3 regions of the Pseudomonas sp. Leaf127 genome follow, and region 3 is predicted to be linked to each of the others. Evidence: predicted binding sites of a transcription regulator. Region 3 holds the regulator's gene; each other region holds the start of a gene.
What was found. Region 3 encodes FliA, which starts transcription of late flagellar genes. Its sites were predicted from a motif close to CTAAAGTTTNNNNNNNNNNNGCCGNTAA; they were not measured.
Positions count from the first base shown of each region.

Region 1 (6,333 bases), on a different contig from region 3:
AAACGCTGGCGAAAATAGCAACAATCCGGCGATGTCATCGTGCTCGTAGGCATAGTCGAGCACCAGATTGGCCCCGGTGGAAAACCCGCCCAGATACACCTTGGGTACATCGCGGGCCAGTTGCGCGGCCTGCTCGCGCACCACCTGTTGCCACTGCTCCAGCGTCACCTCCAGCATGTCTTCGGGACGTGTGCCATGGCCGGGCAGCAGCACAGTACGCACCAGATAACCCTGATCGGCCAGGGTGCGGCCGATGTCATGAAACGACCAGGGCGAATCACCAAGCCCGTGCACCAGCAGCACGCCGGCCCTGGGCGTACCGGCCGGGCGCCACTCCTGCGGCGCGTTCCAGGCCAGCTCGGCATCGCGGTTGTCGGTCTGGAAAACACGGTGGCTCTGCAGCCACTCCAGTGTCTGTTGCCGGTAGCCGGAAAAGCCGGTGTGCGGCTGCACATCGCCGGTTTTCCAGGCACAGGCTTGCAAGGGGAGGGCGCATAACACAGCAAGCAGGCGATAGCGGGGCACGTTCAAGACCTTCAATGACCAGGGCACCCGGCACTGTGCCACGCGCTTCGCGCGAGGCTCCACTTTCAGGCACACTCCGGGCCTCATAACTTCAACAAAATGTATCGGCATGCCGATCCTGCCGCAGGAGACTGCCATGTTCGCCCTTGATCGCGCCCTGGCCCAGGACATCGTTGACCGTGCCATGGCAATCCTGCCTTACAACGTCAATGTCATGGATTACCTGGGCATCATCATCGGCAGCGGTGATGCCGGGCGCCTGAGCACCCGTCATGAGGGGGCTCAGGAAGTGCTGGCGACCTGTCAGGTGGTGGAAATCGACGCCCTGGCTGCCAGTCGCCTGGGCGGGGTCAGGCCGGGTGTGAACCTGCCCTTGATGCTGGATCATCAATTGATCGGCGTGCTGGGCATTACCGGCGACCCCGAGCAGGTGCGTGTGTACGGCGAACTGGTCAAGATGACTGCCGAGATGCTCATGGAGCAGCGCCGCCAGCAGGCCGACCGGCAATGGCGCCGGCAACGCGGCGAAGAATTGCTGGCGCGCCTGCTGTGGGGCGACTGCCCCGACAGCCTGGTCGACGAAGCCCGGCACCTGGGCCTGCAACCGCAGCAGCCGCGCCAGGCGGTGCTGATGCGCCTGAGCGAGCCGCTGGACATGAGCCACCCGCTGGTCATGCGGCTCAGCAGCCGCTACCCGCAAAGCTGGTGCCTGTTGCGCGAGCCGACGCTGTTGTACTGGTGCCGGGCGGTCGAGCGTGAACGCAGCCAGGAGCGCAGCCACGAGCGTACCCCTGAACGTGGTTACGACGACGCTCACTTGCTTGAACAGGCCACCGCCCAGGGCTGGCCGATCCTGCGCATTGCCACCGCCGAAGCCGCGACGAGCCTGCCCGCATTGCGCCAGGCCTGTGCGGCAACCCTGGACCTGCTCGACTACGCCAGCCATATCCGCCCGGCGCAGCGCCTGCTGCACTTGCAGGACCTGCGCCTGCCGGTGCTGTTCTGGCGTCATCGCCACGACTGGCTGGCGCAGGACATTGCCGGCTCCATCATGCGCCTGCACGAGCACCCCCAGTTAGTGGAAACCCTGGATCGCTGGTTCGAGCACAGCGGCGAAAGCCAGGTGTGCGCCGAGGCCTTGGGCATTCATCGCAACAGCCTGCGCTATCGCCTGGAAAAGATCGCCGAACTCACCGGTTGCAACCCGTACCGCAGCGACGACCTGTTGCGGCTGTACCTGGGGCGGCACGTCACGCCTGGCCTGTGCAAATGAACGACAGGCGATGACAGGCATTGTGCGACGGCCCGGCGTAAAGCCCTGGTGCGGATGCGAACATGCGGGCACAAGAAGAGGAGATGCATCATGAAAATCGTCATTGCCCCCGACTCGTTCAAGGACAGCCTCAGCGCGCAAGCCGTCGCCCAGGCCATCGCCAGCGGCCTGAGCGACGTCTGGCCCGAGGCCGAGCTGCGCCTGTGCCCGATGGCCGACGGCGGCGAGGGCACGGTCGAATCAGTGTTGCAGGCCTGCAACGGCCAGTTGCGCACGGCCCAGGTACAAGGCCCGCTGGGCGAACCGGTCGAAGCGCACTGGGGCTGGTTGGCCGAAAGCCGCACGGCCATTATCGAGATGGCCACTGCCAGCGGCCTGCAACTGCTGAGCCGCGAACAGCGCGATGCCTGCGTCACCAGCACGTTGGGTACCGGTGAACTGATTGCCAGTGCCCTGGACGCGGGCGCGCAGCGGGTGATCCTGGCCATTGGCGGCAGTGCGACCAACGACGGCGGCAGCGGCATGCTCGCCGCGCTGGGGGTGCGTTTCCTGGACGCTGATGACGCGCCTTTGGCGCCTGGCGGCCTGGCCTTGGCGCAGCTGGCGCGTATCGACCTGAGCGGGCTGGATGCGCGCCTGGCGCAGGTGCGATTTGAAATTGCCGCCGACGTCGACAACCCGTTGTGTGGTCCGCACGGCGCGTCGCACACCTTCGGCCCGCAGAAAGGCGCAACGCCTGAGCAAGTGCTGGCGCTGGATGCCGCCCTGGATCATCTGGCCGATCACTGCGCCCAAGTGCTGGGGACCGACGTGCGTGACAACCCCGGCAGCGGCGCAGCCGGCGGCATGGGCTTTGCGGCCAAGGCCTTCTTGCACGCCACCTTCCGCCCCGGCGTCGAAGTGGTCGCGGAACTGACCGGGCTTGAACAGGCGCTGGTTGGTGCGGACCTGGTGATCACCGGCGAAGGCCGCTTCGATGCCCAGACCCTGCGCGGCAAGACGCCGTTGGGTGTGGCCCGTTTTGCCGCCCGTCGCAAGGTGCCGGTGATCGTCCTGGCCGGCACCTTGGGCGAAGGCTACGAGCAGTTGTACGCACACGGTATCCACGCCGCTTTCGCATTGGCCAACGGTCCGCTGACCCTGGACGAGGCCTGCCGACACGCCGCTGCCTTGTTGCATGACCGCGCCCGTGACCTGGCCCGGCTGTGGGACCTGGCGGCCGGTAGGACCGACTTCAGTCGCGAACCAGGCACCGCCGATTCATGACCCTTCGCGGCTGAAGCGGATCGCCGCCCGGCCGCTACAGCAAAAGCGCATGCGGGTGGATAAATGAGGGCTATGGCCCTCAAGAAGTCTGAGCAGAGGCCGATAGGGTGGTGGGGTTGTACGACAACCTCGTTTCGATCCGCCACCTTATAAGAAAGAGCCGTAGCCATGAACCTACGCAACCTGACCATCGCCCGCCGTGCGGGTCTGGGCTTTACCTTGATCTCCCTGCTTGTGGCTGTACTGGGCTGGTTTGCGCTGGCTCAGATGCAGACCATCCGTGAAAGCGAAGTCGCCGTTGAAACCAACTGGGTGCCGAGCATGCGCGTGATCAGCGACATCCGTGAACTCATGCTGCGCATCCGCACCATTTCCCTGCGCATGGCCCTGGACCCGGATCCGGCCAACGTGGCCACCTACAAGGGGCAGATGGACACCCGTCTCAAGGACCTGGATGGCAAGCTGGTCATCCTCGACAAGTTCGATGACACCCCCGAAGAAAAGATACTGTCCGATCAGTTCCGCACCACCCTGGCCGAGTACCGCAGTGGTCTGGAGCGCTCGTTTGTGCTGGCGGCACAGAAGGACAACGCCGCGCTGATCAAACTGCTGCTGGTCGACATGAAGCAGATCGTCGATGGCTCGGGCAAGCAACTGTCCGACCTGGGTGATTTCTATGCCAAGCGCATCGAGGCCGAAGGCCTGGCGGCCGCCACCCAATACGATCATTCGCGCTTGATTGTGATGGCATTTGTACTCTTGGCCGCGCTGGCCACCATCGGGCTGGCACTGTGGCTGACCCGCAGCATTGTGCGCCCGCTTGAAAGTGCCGTGCGCGCCGCCGAGCATGTGGCCAGTGGCGACCTGACCCATGACATTCATGTCCAGGGCGAAGATGAAGTCACCCGCCTGCAACGGGCTTTGCAACAGATGCAGAACAACCTGCGCGAAGCCATGCGTCATATCGGCAGCTCGGCCACGCAACTGGCCTCGGCGGCCACCGAGCTCAATTCGGTCACCGAAGACAGCTACCGCGGACTGCACCAGCAGAATGCCGAGATCGACCAGGCGGCCACGGCCGTCAACGAGATGACTTCAGCGGTCGAAGAAGTGGCGCGCAACGCCGTATCGACCTCTGACGCCTCCAACCATTCCAGCACCTCGGCCAAGGCCGGTCAGCAGCGTGTGCTGGACACCGTGCAGTCGATCCAGACGTTGACCGATAACGTGCAGGCCACCTCGACGTTGGTGCAGAGCCTGGCCAACCAGTCCCAGGACATTGGCAAGGTACTGGATGTCATCCGTTCGATCGCCGAACAGACCAACCTGCTGGCGCTCAACGCCGCCATCGAGGCGGCGCGGGCGGGTGAGTCGGGGCGTGGCTTTGCCGTGGTCGCCGACGAAGTGCGGGCCCTGGCGCACCGCACCCAGCAGTCGACCCTGGAGATCGACGCCATGGTCAATGCCATGCGCAACGGCTCGGCCCAGGCCCTGGAGTCGATGCAGACCAGCCGCGACCGCGCCGGCTCCACCCTGGAAATGGCCCGTGGCGCCGGTGAATCGCTGAGCGAGATCACCCGCTCTATCAATCAGATCTCTGAGCGCAATCTGGTCATTGCCAGCGCCGCCGAAGAGCAGGCCCAGGTGGCGCGGGAAGTGGACCGCAACATTGTCAATATTCGCGACCTGTCGATGCAGTCGACCCAGGGCGCTAACCAGATCAGCGCCTCCAGCAACGAGCTGTCGCGCCTGGCGGGCGATCTGAATCAGGTGGTGGCGCGCTTCAAGGTCTGACCGATACACCGCTTGCCCATGGCCGGCCTTGGCGCGCATTATCGCCACGGTCGGTCAGGACGGCCTTGGGCAGCCTGATCATGGTCAGGTTCAAGAGGGCAGTGCGTCATGGACAAGCATCTTACCCCGCAGGTCACCCGCAGCTGGCTGCATGCACCGCGCCATCGCCAGTGGCTTGACCAGGAAGGCGCACGCCTGCTGGCGTTCGCCAGGGCCGCCAGGCTGGAACAGGGGTTCGGCGACCTGGACACCTATGGCCGGCTGCGCGTGGGTGCGCGGGCCCAGACCCTCAATACCTCCCGCCTGGTGCATTGCTTTGCCCTGGCGCATATCCAGGGCATTCCGGGGTTTTCCGAACTGATCGACCATGGCCTGGCCGCCCTGTCGGGGCCGCTGCGTGATGCCGAGCATGGCGGCTGGTTCGATGCGCCGCTGGACGAAGGCGGTGGCACCGACAAGCAGGCGTACCTGCATGCCTTCGTGGCACTGGCGGCCAGCTCTGCCGTGGTGGCCGGACGGCCGGCGGCCAGGGCGCTGCTCGAAGAAGCGACAAGCGTCATGCTTGAGCGGTTCTGGAGTGAAGAAGAGGGCGTGCTGCGCGAGTCGTTCTCCCGTGACTGGCAGATCGAAGAGGCGTATCGCGGCGCCAACAGCAACATGCATGGCCTTGAAGCCTTTCTGGCGCTGGCCGATGTCAGCGGCGACAGTCGTTGGCTGGAGCGCGGGCTGCGCATCACCGAGCGGCTGATCCACCAGCACGCGGCGGCCAATGACTTTCAGGTGGTGGAGCATTTCAGCCAGCACTGGGAGCCACTGCCGGACTACAACCTTGATAACCCCGCCGACCCGTTTCGTCCCTATGGCACCACCCCAGGCCACGGCTTCGAGTGGGCACGGCTGCTGTTGCACCTGGAAGCGGCGCTGCTGGAGTCTCGCTGCAATGCGCCGGGCTGGCTGCTCAAACAGGCCGGTGAACTGTTCGACAGCGCCTGCCGGCATGCTTGGGAGGTCGATGGGGCGCCGGGCATCGTCTATACCCTGGACAACGAGCGCCAGCCGGTGATTCGCCAGCGCTTGCACTGGACCCACTGCGAAGCGGTGGCGGCGGCCGGCGCGCTGTTGCAGCGCACCGGCGAGCCGGTCTATGAAACCTGGTATCGACGCTTCTGGGATTTCAATGACACCTGTTTCATCGACCGCGAGCACGGCAGCTGGCGCCATGAACTCGACGCGAGCAACCGCCCCAGCGCCGAGATCTGGCCCGGCAAGCCGGACCTGTACCACGCCTATCAGGCCGTGTTGCTGCCTATGCTGCCCCTGGCGCCCAGCCTGGCCTGCGCACTGGCCAGGCAGACCCAGGGTTGACGCAACCGGTCTGCAGCGTGGCGCGGCCGTGATGAAACGGCAACAGACCCTAGGCGGCGATCTCGACCCACTCGCCATTCAAGCGCACCGGCCACACCTCCAGCTTTTGC
Region 1 covers NZ_LMOA01000012.1:115,247-121,579, forward strand. The annotation lists gene ASF84_RS08355 (alpha/beta hydrolase) at 1-525, opposite strand, end outside; gene ASF84_RS08360 (CdaR family transcriptional regulator) at 662-1,798, shown strand; gene ASF84_RS08365 (glycerate kinase) at 1,889-3,064, shown strand; gene ASF84_RS08370 (methyl-accepting chemotaxis protein) at 3,233-4,858, shown strand; gene ASF84_RS08375 (D-mannose isomerase) at 4,967-6,223, shown strand; gene nirD (nitrite reductase small subunit NirD) at 6,273-6,333, opposite strand, start outside.
Region 1: ASF84_RS08370 (methyl-accepting chemotaxis protein) is a predicted target of FliA. The motif match lies at 3,143-3,170, and genes of this name have one in related genera.

Region 2 (6,333 bases), on a different contig from region 3:
GCGGCCGGGGCCGGCTCGGTTTCCCACATCGCCTCGATGGCGGCCAGCTTCATCTTCTGGTGTTCGCTGGACAGGTAACCGCTCTCGTCACCCAGCACCACCACCGACAGCGAGGCCGCCAGGCCGAAGGAGGCGGCCACGGTCATCGAGCGCTTGGCCAGCTCGACATGCCGGCCCTTGAGCAGGTACAGCGCCGAGATGCCCAGCACGAAGATCGCGCCGCACACGTAGCCGGCCGACACGGTGTGCACGAACTTGGCCTGGCCGACCGGGTTGGTCAGCACGGCGTAGAAATCGCTGACTTCCATGCGCATGGTCTGCGGGTTGAACGCCGCGCCCACCGGGTTCTGCATCCAGCCGTTGGCAATCAGGATCCACAGCGCCGACAGGTTGGTGCCCAGCGCCATCAGCCAGGTCACCAGCAAATGCTTGACCGGGCTGAGCTTGTCCCAGCCAAAGAAGAACAGGCCGATGAAGGTCGCCTCCAGGAAGAACGCCATCAGCCCTTCGATGGCCAGTGGCGCGCCGAAAATGTCACCCACGTAGTGGCTGTAGTAGCTCCAGTTCATACCGAACTGAAACTCCATGACCAGCCCGGTGGACACCCCGATGGCGAAGTTGATGCCGAACAACACGCCCCAGAAGCGGGTCATCTGCCGCCAGATCGTGCGCCCGGTCATCACATAGAGGGTTTCCATGATCGCCAGCAAAATCGACAGCCCCAGCGTCAGCGGCACGAATAAAAAGTGGTAGAGCGCCGTCAGCGCGAACTGCAATCGCGACAGACTGACTATGTCCAGGTCCATGCCATTTACCTCCAGAAGGGTTGTATTCAAGTCATCGAAAACAGGTGGATCAGTCAGGCCGCAGGCCCGCCAGGGCCGCGTCATAACCGGCGCTGCCGCGTGGCCAGGCGGCGATCACACGCCCGCCGTGCAGCATCACCAGCCGGTCGGCCAGGGCCGCCTCGCGGCGCAAATGGGTGGCCAGCAACCAGGTTCGGCCCTGGCCCAGCCGGTCGAGCTGGCGCAGCACATCGGCTGCGGTGTCGGCATCGAGCCCTTCACTGGGCTCATCGAGCAGCCACACTGGCGCCTCGCGCAGCAGCAGGCGGGCCAGTGCCAGGCGCCGGGCCTGGCCACCGGATACGCCCAGGCCGCCTTCGCCCAGCCGGGTGTCGAGCCCGACGGGCCAGGCGCGCAATGTGTCGGCCAGTCCGGCATGGGTCAGCGCTTGCCTGAGCTGGTCGTCGCCGGCGTGTGGACAGGCCAGCAGCAGGTTGTCGCGTACGCTGTCCTGGAACAGTTCGGTGCGCTGGGTCAGCCAGCCGTAAGGGCTGCCCATCTGCACGCGGCCGAGGCGGGCCGGCAATTCGCCAGTCAGCAGCGCCATCAGTGACGACTTGCCCGCGCCGCTGCTGCCCACCAAGGCCACCCGCTCGCCGGCCTTGAGCTGCAGGTCGATGCCGTGCAGGCAATCCTGTGCCGCGCCAGGGTGGCGAACGTGTACCTGCTGCACACGTACAGGTTGATCAGCGGCCAGCGGCTCAGCAGGCATGGGCGCTGGCAGGTCGGTGGCCAATACCGGTCCGACCCTTCGCGCCGCCAGGGTGGTACGGCCCAGCTCCAGCGCGCCCCGGCGCAGGGCGGCCAGGGGTTCGGTCATGGTCAGGGCGACCAGCACCGCCAGCACCGCGACCGGCACTTCGATGACCCGGGTCGACACCAGCCAGCCGCTGACCAGCACGGTCAACGCCAGCAACACCGTGCTCAACAGGCCGAAGGCCACGGCGGCGCGGTTGTCCAGTGCATTGAGGCGGTCGTCGCAGCGGGCCAGGCGCGCATCGGTCTGGCGCAGGCGTTCGCATTGCGCCGGCAAGCGCCCGGCCATCAGCAATTCGGTCTGCCCCGCCACCAGGTCGGCGGCCTGGGCACGCAGGGTTTCAGTGGCCCGGGCCCGCGCCTGCGCCGGACGCAGCGCCCCCCGCCAGGTGCTGCGCAGCACGATCAGCGTGACCAGGCTCATCAACAGCAACACGGCAAGCCCCAGGCCGACATTGATCAGCCCCAGCGTCAGCGCCGCGGCCAGGGTCGCGGCGAATGCCGACAGCAGCGGCACCAGCACGCGCAGGTACAGGGAATCCAGTGCATCGATGTCGCCGGTCAGGCGAAACAGCAGCCGGGCCGGGCGCAAGGCCAGCTCGCGGGCGGCCTGCGGCTGTGCCCAGCCGATGAACAGCCGCACGCGCAACGCCGCCAGCACCGCCAGGGTCGCGTCGTGGGTGGCCAGGCGCTCGCCATAACGGGCGGCGGTACGGCCCAGGGTGAACAAGCGAATCCCGGCCGAGGGCATGAACACATCGAAGGCCAGCGCGGTGGCCGCACTCAGGCCGGCAATCGCCGTGGCACTGATGAACCAGCCCGACAGCCCCAGCAGCGCCATGCCGAACAGCACGGTAAGCGCCGCCAGCCCGGCGCCTGCCAGCAACAACCGGCCGCGTGCCTGCCAGAACAGACGGGCGACCGGCAACAGTGCATCGAACGCACGGAGGCTCATGACAGCACCTCATCCACGGCCTTGACCGGGCCAGCGACAGAGGCCTGACACAGTGCCTGCAGCGGCACCTGGCGCTGCATCGCGGCGGCCAGCACCGGGTCGTGGGTGGCGACGATCAGGGTGCGGCCGCGCGCCAGTTGCAGCAGGGCCTGGATCACCTCGAACGCGCTCTGCCGGTCCAGGTGGGCGGTGGGTTCGTCGGCCAGGATCAGCCGGACCGACGGGTCGGCCGCCACCCGCGCCAATGACAAGCGCACCGCCTCACCCCCCGACAAGCCCTGACCGCCCTCACCCAGCACCTGCCCGGCACGGGCCTGCTCGACCTGCGCCAGGCACGCCTGGGCCAGCGCGGCCTCGACCGCCGCACGGTCCACGCCCGGCCGTCCCAGCGCCACGTTGTCGTACACGGACCCGGCAAAGGTGTGCGGCTTCTGGCCGATCCAGCCTATGGCGCCCGGCGCCACATTCAGGCTCAGGTGGCCGGCCTGCAACGGCAACAGGCCAGCGATGGTCGCCAGCACGGTGGATTTGCCACCGCCACTGGGGCCGGTGATCGCCAGGTGCTCGCCCTCGGCCACTTGCAACGACAACGACTCGAAGGCCGGCCGGGCGGCGCCCGCATGACGAACGCTGACCCCCTGCATATGCACAACCAGACCCGGCGTCTGGGGATCGACCGGCGCGGCAGGCGGCAAGGCGGTGCCGCGCTCGCTCAGCGCCTCCAGCGCTTGCAAGGCGGTCACGCCCGAGGCGCGGTCGTGCCAGACCGCCGACAGGTCGCGCAACGGCTCGAAAAAGCTCGGCGCCAGCAGCAACACGAACAGGCCCTGACCCAGGCTCAGGGTCTGCCCCCAGGCACCGAACGGCAGATAACCCAGCAAGTGAAAGCCGATATACACCGCCACCAGCGCCACGCCCAGGGCCGAGAACAATTCCAGCACTGCCGACGACAGAAAGGCGATGCGCAACACGCGCATCGTGCGCTGTTGCAGCGACAGCGACGAAGCCTGTAAGCGCTCGGCGGTGGCCTCGACGGCGGCGAAGGCCCGCAAGGTGCTCAAGCCGCGCAAGCGGTCGAGCAGAAAGGCATTCATGTTGCCGGTTTCAAGCCACTGCGCCTCGCTGGCGGCCTTGGCGCGCCAGCCCACCAAGGCCATGAACAGCGGAATCAGGGGCGCGGCCAGCAGCAGCACCAGCGCCGCCAGCCAACTGAACCAGGCCACCGCCAGCACAATCACGACAGGCAGGGTCATCAGCCGTTGCCGCACCGGCAGGTAGCGCACCAGATAAGGCAGCAGCGCCTCGGCCTGCTCGGCCAGCACACTGGCGGCCAGGCCCGACGGCGCACGTCGGGTGTCCAGCGGCGAGCGGTCGGCCAGTGCGGTGACAGCGTGTGCACGCACGGTGCCGAGGTACTGGCGTGCGGTGCAATACAGCCAGCGCCCGCCCCAGGCGTCGCTCAAGGTGCGCAGCGCGCCCAGCCCCAGCAGCGCCAGCGCCGCCGGCCAGACCACCGCCATGCCGCGCCCGTCCAGCAGCCCTTGTACCGTCCACGCCAGCACACCGGCCTGCATCAGCCAGAACAGCCCGGCCAGGGTTTGCAGGTGCGCGCCCCAGCGATTGGGCTGGTACGCCGGCAGGATCGCCCCCTCGTTCGAGGGCGCGGCAGAAAAACCGGAAGGGCTGGCAGTTTTCACAGGGTGGCCACTGTTTGGCTGGTAGGGACAGGCGGCGGCACACAGGCCGATCGCTCAGGCCGCCATGCTACGCCCGTGGTTCTGGCCGGTTACTGATCCAGGTCAATGGCGGATTGCCAGCCAACATCGCAGACTGCGCTCTGTGGGCATGCTTCTGGCATCCCCCCAATGACCGCTCGTGACCGCCGACCTTCAGCTTTCTGCACGCCGTGACGATAAGGCCTGAAAGGAAGGCGCATTGCGCAAATGCGCCAGGCCCATGCACCAAAAGGCGACAGCCCCATGCTCAGAAATGCACCGTTACGTACCAAACTGTTGTTGATCCTGCTGCTGCCGCTGCTGGGGTTTCTGTGGCTGGCCACGCTGTTCATGGTCGATAACTACAAGACCCTGCGCAACATGAACAACACCGTCACGGCCAGCACCACCGCGCACCAGATCAGTCGCCTGATCACCACGCTGCAACGCGAGCGTGGCGCCAGTGGGGTCTTTCTGAGCAGCAAGGGCCGCTCGATGGGTGACCGCCTGACGCGCCTGCGCCAGGACACCGATCAGGCGCTGGCCGCCACCCGTGCGCTGGCCGATGGCAACAGCGTGCCGCTCGACAAGGCACTCACGGTGCTGCAAGCCCTGCCGGGCACCCGCCAGCAGGTCGACGCACAGGCCATGACCAGCACCGACTCCGGCGCCCGCTACACCGAGACCATCCAGGCCTTGGCCGGCTACACCCACTCGCTGGAAGCCAATATCAACGAGCCGGCGATCATTCATGCACTGAGCGCGCTCAATCAGTTCATCGAAATGAAAGAGCGCGCCGGTCGCGAGCGGGTGATCCTGGGGCTGGTATTCAGCCAGGACCACTTTGATGCCGCCCTGCTGTCACGCTTCAGCCGCAACCTGGGCGAGTTTGGCGCCTACGCGGAAAACTTTCGCCGCAAGTCCTCGGATGAGCAGTTGCGCCAGCTTGATGCGCGGATGCAGGACCCGAGTGCTGTAGAGGTGGCGCGCCTGCAACGCCTGGCCTTCGAACGGCCGCTGGGCCAGGCCCTGGGGATAAAAGCCGAAACCTGGTTCGAAACCGCCACCCGGCGCATCGACCTGATGAGCGAAGTCGAAGAAGCACTGGGCAACGAAGTGGGCGACCTGGCCGCACAGGCGCGTGACCAGGCCAGCCGCGCCTTGTGGCTGACCCTGGCGGCCGTGCTGTTCGCCCTGGCGGCGGTGGTAGTGCTGTCGTACCTGATCATCCGCATGATCAACGTCGCCGTGGCCGACGTGAACAGCGTGTTGCTGAGCCTGGCGCAACGCGACCTGACCGCCCGCGCCACTTATCAGAGCCGTGACGAGTTCGGGCAGATCTGCGAAAACCTCAATCGCATGGCCTTGGAAATCACCGGTGTCGTCCAGGAAATCAGCAACGCCACCGCACAGGTGGCCACGGCGGCCGAAGAGTCTTCGGCAGTCACGGTGCAGACCAGCCAAAGCGTCGAGCAACAGCGCCAGAGCACCGAGCTGGTGGCCACGGCCATCACCCAGATGAGCACTACTGTGCGCGATGTAGCCAGGAGCACCAACGACGCGGCGCAACTGTCGCAGCAGCTCAATCGCAACACCGCGCAAGGCAGCAGCGAAGTGCAGACCACCATCGAACTGATCCGGCAGTTGTCCAGCCAGGCACAGGACACCGCGCAGATCATCGACGAGCTCAAGCATGAAAGCGATTCGATTTCCTCGGTGCTGGACGTGATTCGCGGCATCGCCGACCAGACCAACCTGCTGGCCCTGAACGCAGCCATCGAGGCCGCCCGGGCCGGCGATCACGGTCGCGGCTTTGCCGTGGTGGCCTCGGAGGTGCGCACGCTGGCGCAGAAGACCCAGGAATCGACGGGCAATATCCAGCAGATGATCGCCCGGCTCCAGGCCGGCTCCGATCGCGCTACAGGCTCGATGCAGGAGACCCTCGACAAGGCCCAGGCGGGCGCACGCAATATCGGCCGCACCGGCGACCTGCTGGCCGAAATCGCCGAGGCGGTGTCAGGCATCAGCGACCGCAACATCCAGATCGCCTCGGCGGCCGAAG
Region 2 covers NZ_LMOA01000023.1:469,481-475,813, reverse strand. The annotation lists gene ASF84_RS23260 (cytochrome ubiquinol oxidase subunit I) at 1-806, opposite strand, end outside; gene cydC (thiol reductant ABC exporter subunit CydC) at 856-2,556, opposite strand; gene cydD (thiol reductant ABC exporter subunit CydD) at 2,553-4,253, opposite strand; gene ASF84_RS23245 (methyl-accepting chemotaxis protein) at 4,536-6,333, shown strand, end outside.
Region 2: ASF84_RS23245 (methyl-accepting chemotaxis protein) is a predicted target of FliA. The motif match lies at 4,445-4,472, and genes of this name have one in related genera.

Region 3 (6,333 bases):
CCGCTGGTCGACCGCAACCAGGGTGGGCAGTTGCTGGCGCGGATCAAGGGGGTGCGCAAGAAGCTCTCCCAGGAGCTGGGCTTTCTGATGCCCACCGTGCACATCCGCGACAACCTCGACCTGGCGCCCAGCGCCTATCGCCTGACGCTGATGGGGGTGATCCTGGCCGAGGCCGAGATCTACCCGGACCGGGAGCTGGCGATCAACCCCGGCCAGGTCTACGGCACCCTCAACGGTATCAGCGCGCGCGACCCGGCTTTCGGTCTGGAAGCGGTCTGGATCGAGATCAGTCAGCGCAGCCAGGCACAGTCGCTGGGCTACACCGTGGTCGATGCCAGTACCGTGGTCGCCACGCACCTCAACCAGATTCTCTACAAGCATTCCCATGAGCTGATCGGCCATGAAGAAGTCCAGCAACTGATGCAGTTGCTGGCCAAGAGTTCGCCAAAACTGGCGGAAGAACTGGTGCCGGGTGTGCTGTCGCTGTCGGGTCTGCTCAATGTCCTGCAGGCGCTGTTGACTGAGCACGTGCCGGTGCGGGATATCCGCACCATCGCCGAGGCCATCGCCAACAACGCTTCAAGGAGTCAAGATACCGCCGCTTTGGTGGCGGTGGTGCGTGTCGCCCTGAGCCGCGCAATCGTCCAAAGCATTGTAGGAATTGAGTCTGAGCTGCCTGTCATCACGCTTGAGCCAAGGTTGGAACAAATCTTGCTCAATAGTCTGCAGAAGGCTGGTCAAGGTCAGGAAGAAGGCGTTCTTCTTGAGCCAAGCATGGCCGAGAAGCTCCAGCGATCGTTGATCGAGGCTGCACAGCGTCAGGAAATGCAAGGTTCGGCGGTGATTCTGCTGGTAGCAGGACCGATCCGGGCCATGCTGTCACGGTTTGGACGATTGGCTGTACCGAACATGCATGTGCTGGCGTACCAGGAAATTCCGGACAACAAGCAAGTCACCATCGTAGCGACTGTCGGGCCCAACGGCTGAGGTAGTGAGTCATGCAAGTTAAGCGATTTTTCGCCGCCGATATGCGTCAGGCCATGAAGCTGGTTCGCGATGAGCTGGGCGCCGAGGCGGCCATCATTGGTAACCGGCGCATTGCCGGTGGCGTCGAGCTGACCGCTGCCCTGGATTACAAGTTGTCTGCCCTGGCGCCACGGGTACCGAACATGGAGCTCGAGGATGAACTGCGCAAGACCCAGTCGCGCATCGTCTCCGCCCAGGCCGAGCTTGAGAACCCTACAGACAGCGATGCCAGCAATAACCTCCAGCTGTTTTCCGGGCTGCCGCTCAGCGCGGCCGATACGCATATCGAGCCGACGTTCGAAGAGCCGCCACGTGCCACTGCGCCCTCGTCGGCCTCGCCGGTCACTGACGCCGCCGTAGGGCAGCGTGTGTTCGAATCGATGTGCTCGGAACTCAATGGCCTGCGCGAGCTGCTCGAAGTGCAGCTTGGCTCCCTGGCCTGGAACCAGTTGCAGGGCGCGCGCCCGCAACAGGCCAACCTGTGGCGCCGCCTGCAGCGCATCGGCCTGTCCGGCCCGTTGTCACGTGACCTGCTGGGCATGATCCCGGATATCGAAGACCCCAAGCAGGCCTGGCGCATGCTGCTGGCGTACCTGGCGCGGATGATCAGCGTGCCGGAAATCGAACCGCTCGAAGAGGGCGGCGTCATTGCCATGGTCGGTCCGGCCGGCATGGGCAAGACCACGACACTGGCCAAGCTGGCCGCGCGTTACGTGCTCAAGTACGGCGCGCAGAACATCGCCCTGGTGAGCATGGACAGTTTTCGCATTGGCGCCCAGGAGCAGCTCAAGACCCTGGGACGGATTCTCAATGTGCCGGTGACCCATGTCGATCCTGGCCAGTCGCTGGCCCAGGCGCTGGAGCCGTTGATTCGCAAGCGCGTGGTGTTGATCGACACCGCCGGCCTGCAAGCCAGCGACCCGGCCTTGCGCCTGCAACTGGAAAGCCTGGCCGGGCGCGGCATCCGTGCCCGCAACTATCTGGTGCTGGGCACCACCAGCCAGAAACAGGTACTGACGGCGGCCTATCACAGCTACAAGCGCTGCGGCCTGGCCGGCTGCATCCTGACCAAACTGGACGAAACCGCCAGCCTCGGCGAAGTCCTGAGCCTGGCGATCAGTCACGAATTGCCTGTGGCCTATCTGACCGATGGGCCGCGTATTCCTGATGATCTGCACCTGCCGCGTCGTCACCAGCTGGTGAGCCGCGCGGTCAGTGTGCAGATGCAGGATGAGCCGAGTGAGGAGGCCATGGCGGACATGTTCGCCGACCTCTATCACAAACCCGGCAAGCAAGTGGGGTAATTGATGGAAACGATTGGAAGGTCCCTGCATATCTGGTCTGCCAGGCATTGTTCGCAAGCGAACGTGCAGCCCGTAATGTGGTTTCGGTCTACGCATGACAAGGTAATGAAATAACATGGGCAGCATGCATCCCGTACAGGTTATCGCCGTGACCGGCGGCAAAGGTGGCGTCGGCAAGACCAACGTGTCAGTGAACCTTTCACTGGCGCTGGCCGAGCTTGGGCGACGTGTCATGTTGCTCGATGCCGACCTTGGCCTGGCCAATGTCGATGTCTTGCTGGGCCTGACCCCCAAGCACACCCTGGCCGACGTCATCGAAGGCCGCTGCGAACTGCGCGACGTGCTGTTGCAGGGCCCTGGCGGCGTACGCATCGTGCCGGCGGCTTCCGGCACCCAGAGCATGGTGCACCTGGCGCCCGCCCAGCATGCCGGCCTGATCCAGGCCTTCAGCGAGATTGGCGACAATCTTGACGTGTTGGTCATCGACACCGCTGCCGGTATCGGCGAGTCAGTGGTCAGCTTTGTGCGCGCCGCCCAGGAAGTGATGCTGGTGGTGTGCGACGAGCCGACCTCGATCACCGATGCCTACGCCCTGATCAAGCTGCTCAACCGTGACTACGGCATGAACCGTTTCCGGGTCCTGGCCAACATGGCCCAGAGCCCCCAGGAAGGGCGCAACCTGTTTGCCAAGCTGACCAAGGTCACCGACCGTTTCCTTGACGTGGCGCTGCAGTATGTCGGTGCCGTTCCCTATGATGAGTGTGTACGCAAGGCCGTGCAGAAACAGCGCGCCGTCTACGAAGCGTTTCCACGTTCCAAGTGCGCCCTGGCGTTCAAGGCCATTGCCCAGAAGGTCGACACCTGGCCTCTGCCGGCCAATCCGCGCGGGCACCTTGAGTTCTTCGTCGAGCGGCTTGTTCACCAGACCAGCGCAGCGGGACCCGTTCAATGACAGCCAGCGGTTACCAGATGTACAGCAAGGCTTCCAGGAATTCGCAGTACGAACTGATCGAGCGTTATGCGCCGTTGGTCAAGCGCATTGCCTATCACCTGCTGGCGCGCCTGCCGGCCAGTGTGCAGGTGGAAGACCTGATCCAGGCCGGCATGATCGGCCTGCTGGAAGTGTCGACCAAATACGATTCGAGCAAGGGCGCCAGTTTCGAGACCTACGCCGGCATCCGCATTCGTGGCGCGATGCTCGATGAGGTGCGCAAGGGCGACTGGGCACCGCGTTCGGTGCACCGTAATACCCGCATGGTCAGCGATGCGATTCGTGGCATTGAAGCAAAAACCGGCCGCGACGCTAAAGATCATGAGATTGCGGCCGAACTCCAGTTAAGTCTGGATGATTATTACGCTATCTTGAACGACACCTTGGGCAGCCGCCTGTTCAGCTTTGACGACCTCTTGCAGGACGGCGATCATGACGGGCTGCACGAGGATGGCGCCAGCGCTTCGCTGGAGCCGTCGCGGGACCTGGAAGACGAGCGCTTCCAGGCCGCGTTGGCCGATGCCATCGCCAATCTGCCGGAGCGTGAGCGTCTGGTATTGGCGCTGTACTATGACGAAGAGCTGAACCTCAAGGAAATCGGTGAGGTCCTGGGGGTCAGCGAATCACGGGTCAGCCAGTTACACAGCCAGTGCGCCGCACGTTTGCGGGGGCGTTTGGGGGAGTGGCGCGCACGCTGACAGCGTCCGGAGTGTCCGGGCGGCTGCAGACCGGCTGTGCAAGGCGTCACGTGTCGAGTACCCGGACAAGGCAGGAGCCTGTCAGCATCCCTGGGGATGACTGGTTCAGGCGTTTGCCCGTGTCCATGTGCCAGGCCTGTGAAAGCGGCAAGCGGTCGAAAATGTGCTGTGCCGGTATTGAGTGAACAGCGGGTCCGGGAGCCGGGCTCGTTCAGGACTGTTTGGAGGTCGAATTGGACAAGAACATGAAAATCCTCATCGTTGACGATTTTTCAACGATGCGGCGGATCATAAAAAACCTGTTGCGTGACCTGGGGTTCACCAACACGTCGGAAGCCGATGACGGCCTGACCGCATTGCCGATGCTGCAAAGCGGTGGTTTCGATTTTCTGGTCACTGACTGGAACATGCCCGGCATGTCGGGTATCGACCTGTTGCGTCAAGTGCGCCTGGACGAACGTCTCAAGCACATTCCGGTGCTGATGGTGACTGCCGAAGCCAAGCGTGAGCAGATCATCGAAGCGGCCCAGGCTGGCGTGAACGGCTATGTGGTCAAGCCTTTTACCGCCCAGGTACTGCAAGAAAAGATCGAGAAGATCTTCGAGCGCGTCAATAGCTGATGCATGCCGCGAGGGCGCTATGGACAACAACGATTCATTGGGCGACTTCGAGTCGACCCTGAAAAAACATGCGCACGAGCTTGTCGCCAGCCTTGAAAGAGGCAAGTTCGGCGATGCCGTGCAATTGATCCATGAGCTCAACCAGACTCGGGACCGCGGCCTTTATCAGGAAGTGGGCAAGCTGACACGTGAATTGCACAGTGCGATCGTCAACTTCCAGATAGACCCGCAGATGCCACAGGCCGAAGAGGTGTCGCAGATCACGGACGCCACCGAACGCCTGTCGTATGTTGTGCGCCTGACCGAGGGCGCGGCCAACCGCACCATGGACCTGGTGGAGCAGAGCACGCCGCTGATGAACAGCCTGAGCGACGACGCCAAGGCGTTGAGCGCCGACTGGGGGCGCCTGATGCGCCGCGAAATCGGTGCCGAAGAGTTTCGTGGGCTGGCAAAGCGCGTCGAAGGCTTTCTTTCTCGTACCGAAAAGGAAAGTCACAGCGTGGCGACCAACCTCAACGACATTCTGCTTGCTCAGGACTATCAGGACCTGACCGGCCAGGTGATCAAGCGCGTGACGCAATTGGTCACCGAAGTTGAAAGCAATCTGCTCAAGCTGGTGCTGATGGCCAGCCATGTCGATCGCTTTGCCGGCATTGAACATGATCGTGAAGCACTGTTGGCGGAAAATAATCCGAAAAAAAATCTCGCCCAAGGTGAAGGTCCGCAAATTCATGCCGATAAACGGGAAGATGTCGTTTCCGGTCAGGATGATGTGGACGACTTGTTATCGAGCCTCGGCTTCTAGGTCTTGACGGTTAATTTTAGGGAGCACCCCCATGAGCTTCGGCGCCGATGAAGAGATCCTTCAGGATTTTCTGGTAGAGGCCGGCGAGATTCTCGAGCAATTGTCCGAACAGCTGGTCGAGCTTGAAAGCCGACCGGATGACGCAGACTTGCTCAACGCAATTTTTCGCGGTTTTCACACTGTTAAAGGGGGCGCCGGCTTCCTCCAGCTGCATGAGCTGGTGGAGTGCTGCCACATTGCCGAGAACGTGTTCGACATCCTGCGCAAGGGTGAACGACGCGTAGATTCAGAATTGATGGACGTGGTTCTCGAAGCCCTGGACACCGTCAACAGCATGTTCGGCCAGGTGCGCGAGCGCAGTGACGTCACGCCTGCCACCCCTGAACTGCTGGCGGCGCTGGCGCGTCTGGCCGATCCGCAGGCCGCTGATGAAGCACCTGCGGCCGCGGAGCCTGTGGCACAACAGGCTGCAGAACCTGAAGCCCCGGCCCCTGGCGATGAAATCACCGATGACGAATTCGAGCGTCTGCTCGATTCGCTGCAAGGTGCCAAGTCCGATGCCCTGGCACCTGCTGCACCTGCACCTGTACCGTCTGCGCCGGTGGCGGCCAGCGATGAAATCACCGACCACGAATTCGAAGCGCTGCTCGACCAGTTGCATGGCAAGGGCTCGTTCGATGCCGGCATCGCAGCGGCAGCCCCCGCTGCCACAGCGGCAGTGCCAGCGTCGGCAGCGGCCCCAGCGGTGAACAGCGACGAAATCACCGACGACGAATTCGAAGCGCTGCTTGATCAGTTGCATGGCAAGGGCTCGTTCGATGCCGACAAGGCGACACCCACCGCAGCGGCCAGCCCGGCGCCTGTGGCGGTCGCCAAGGTCGAAGTCAAG
Region 3 covers NZ_LMOA01000020.1:411,227-417,559, forward strand. The annotation lists gene flhA (flagellar biosynthesis protein FlhA) at 1-987, shown strand, start outside; gene flhF (flagellar biosynthesis protein FlhF) at 999-2,330, shown strand; gene fleN (flagellar synthesis regulator FleN) at 2,446-3,282, shown strand; gene fliA (RNA polymerase sigma factor FliA) at 3,279-4,019, shown strand; gene ASF84_RS12540 (chemotaxis response regulator CheY) at 4,265-4,639, shown strand; gene ASF84_RS12545 (protein phosphatase CheZ) at 4,659-5,444, shown strand; gene ASF84_RS12550 (chemotaxis protein CheA) at 5,476-6,333, shown strand, end outside.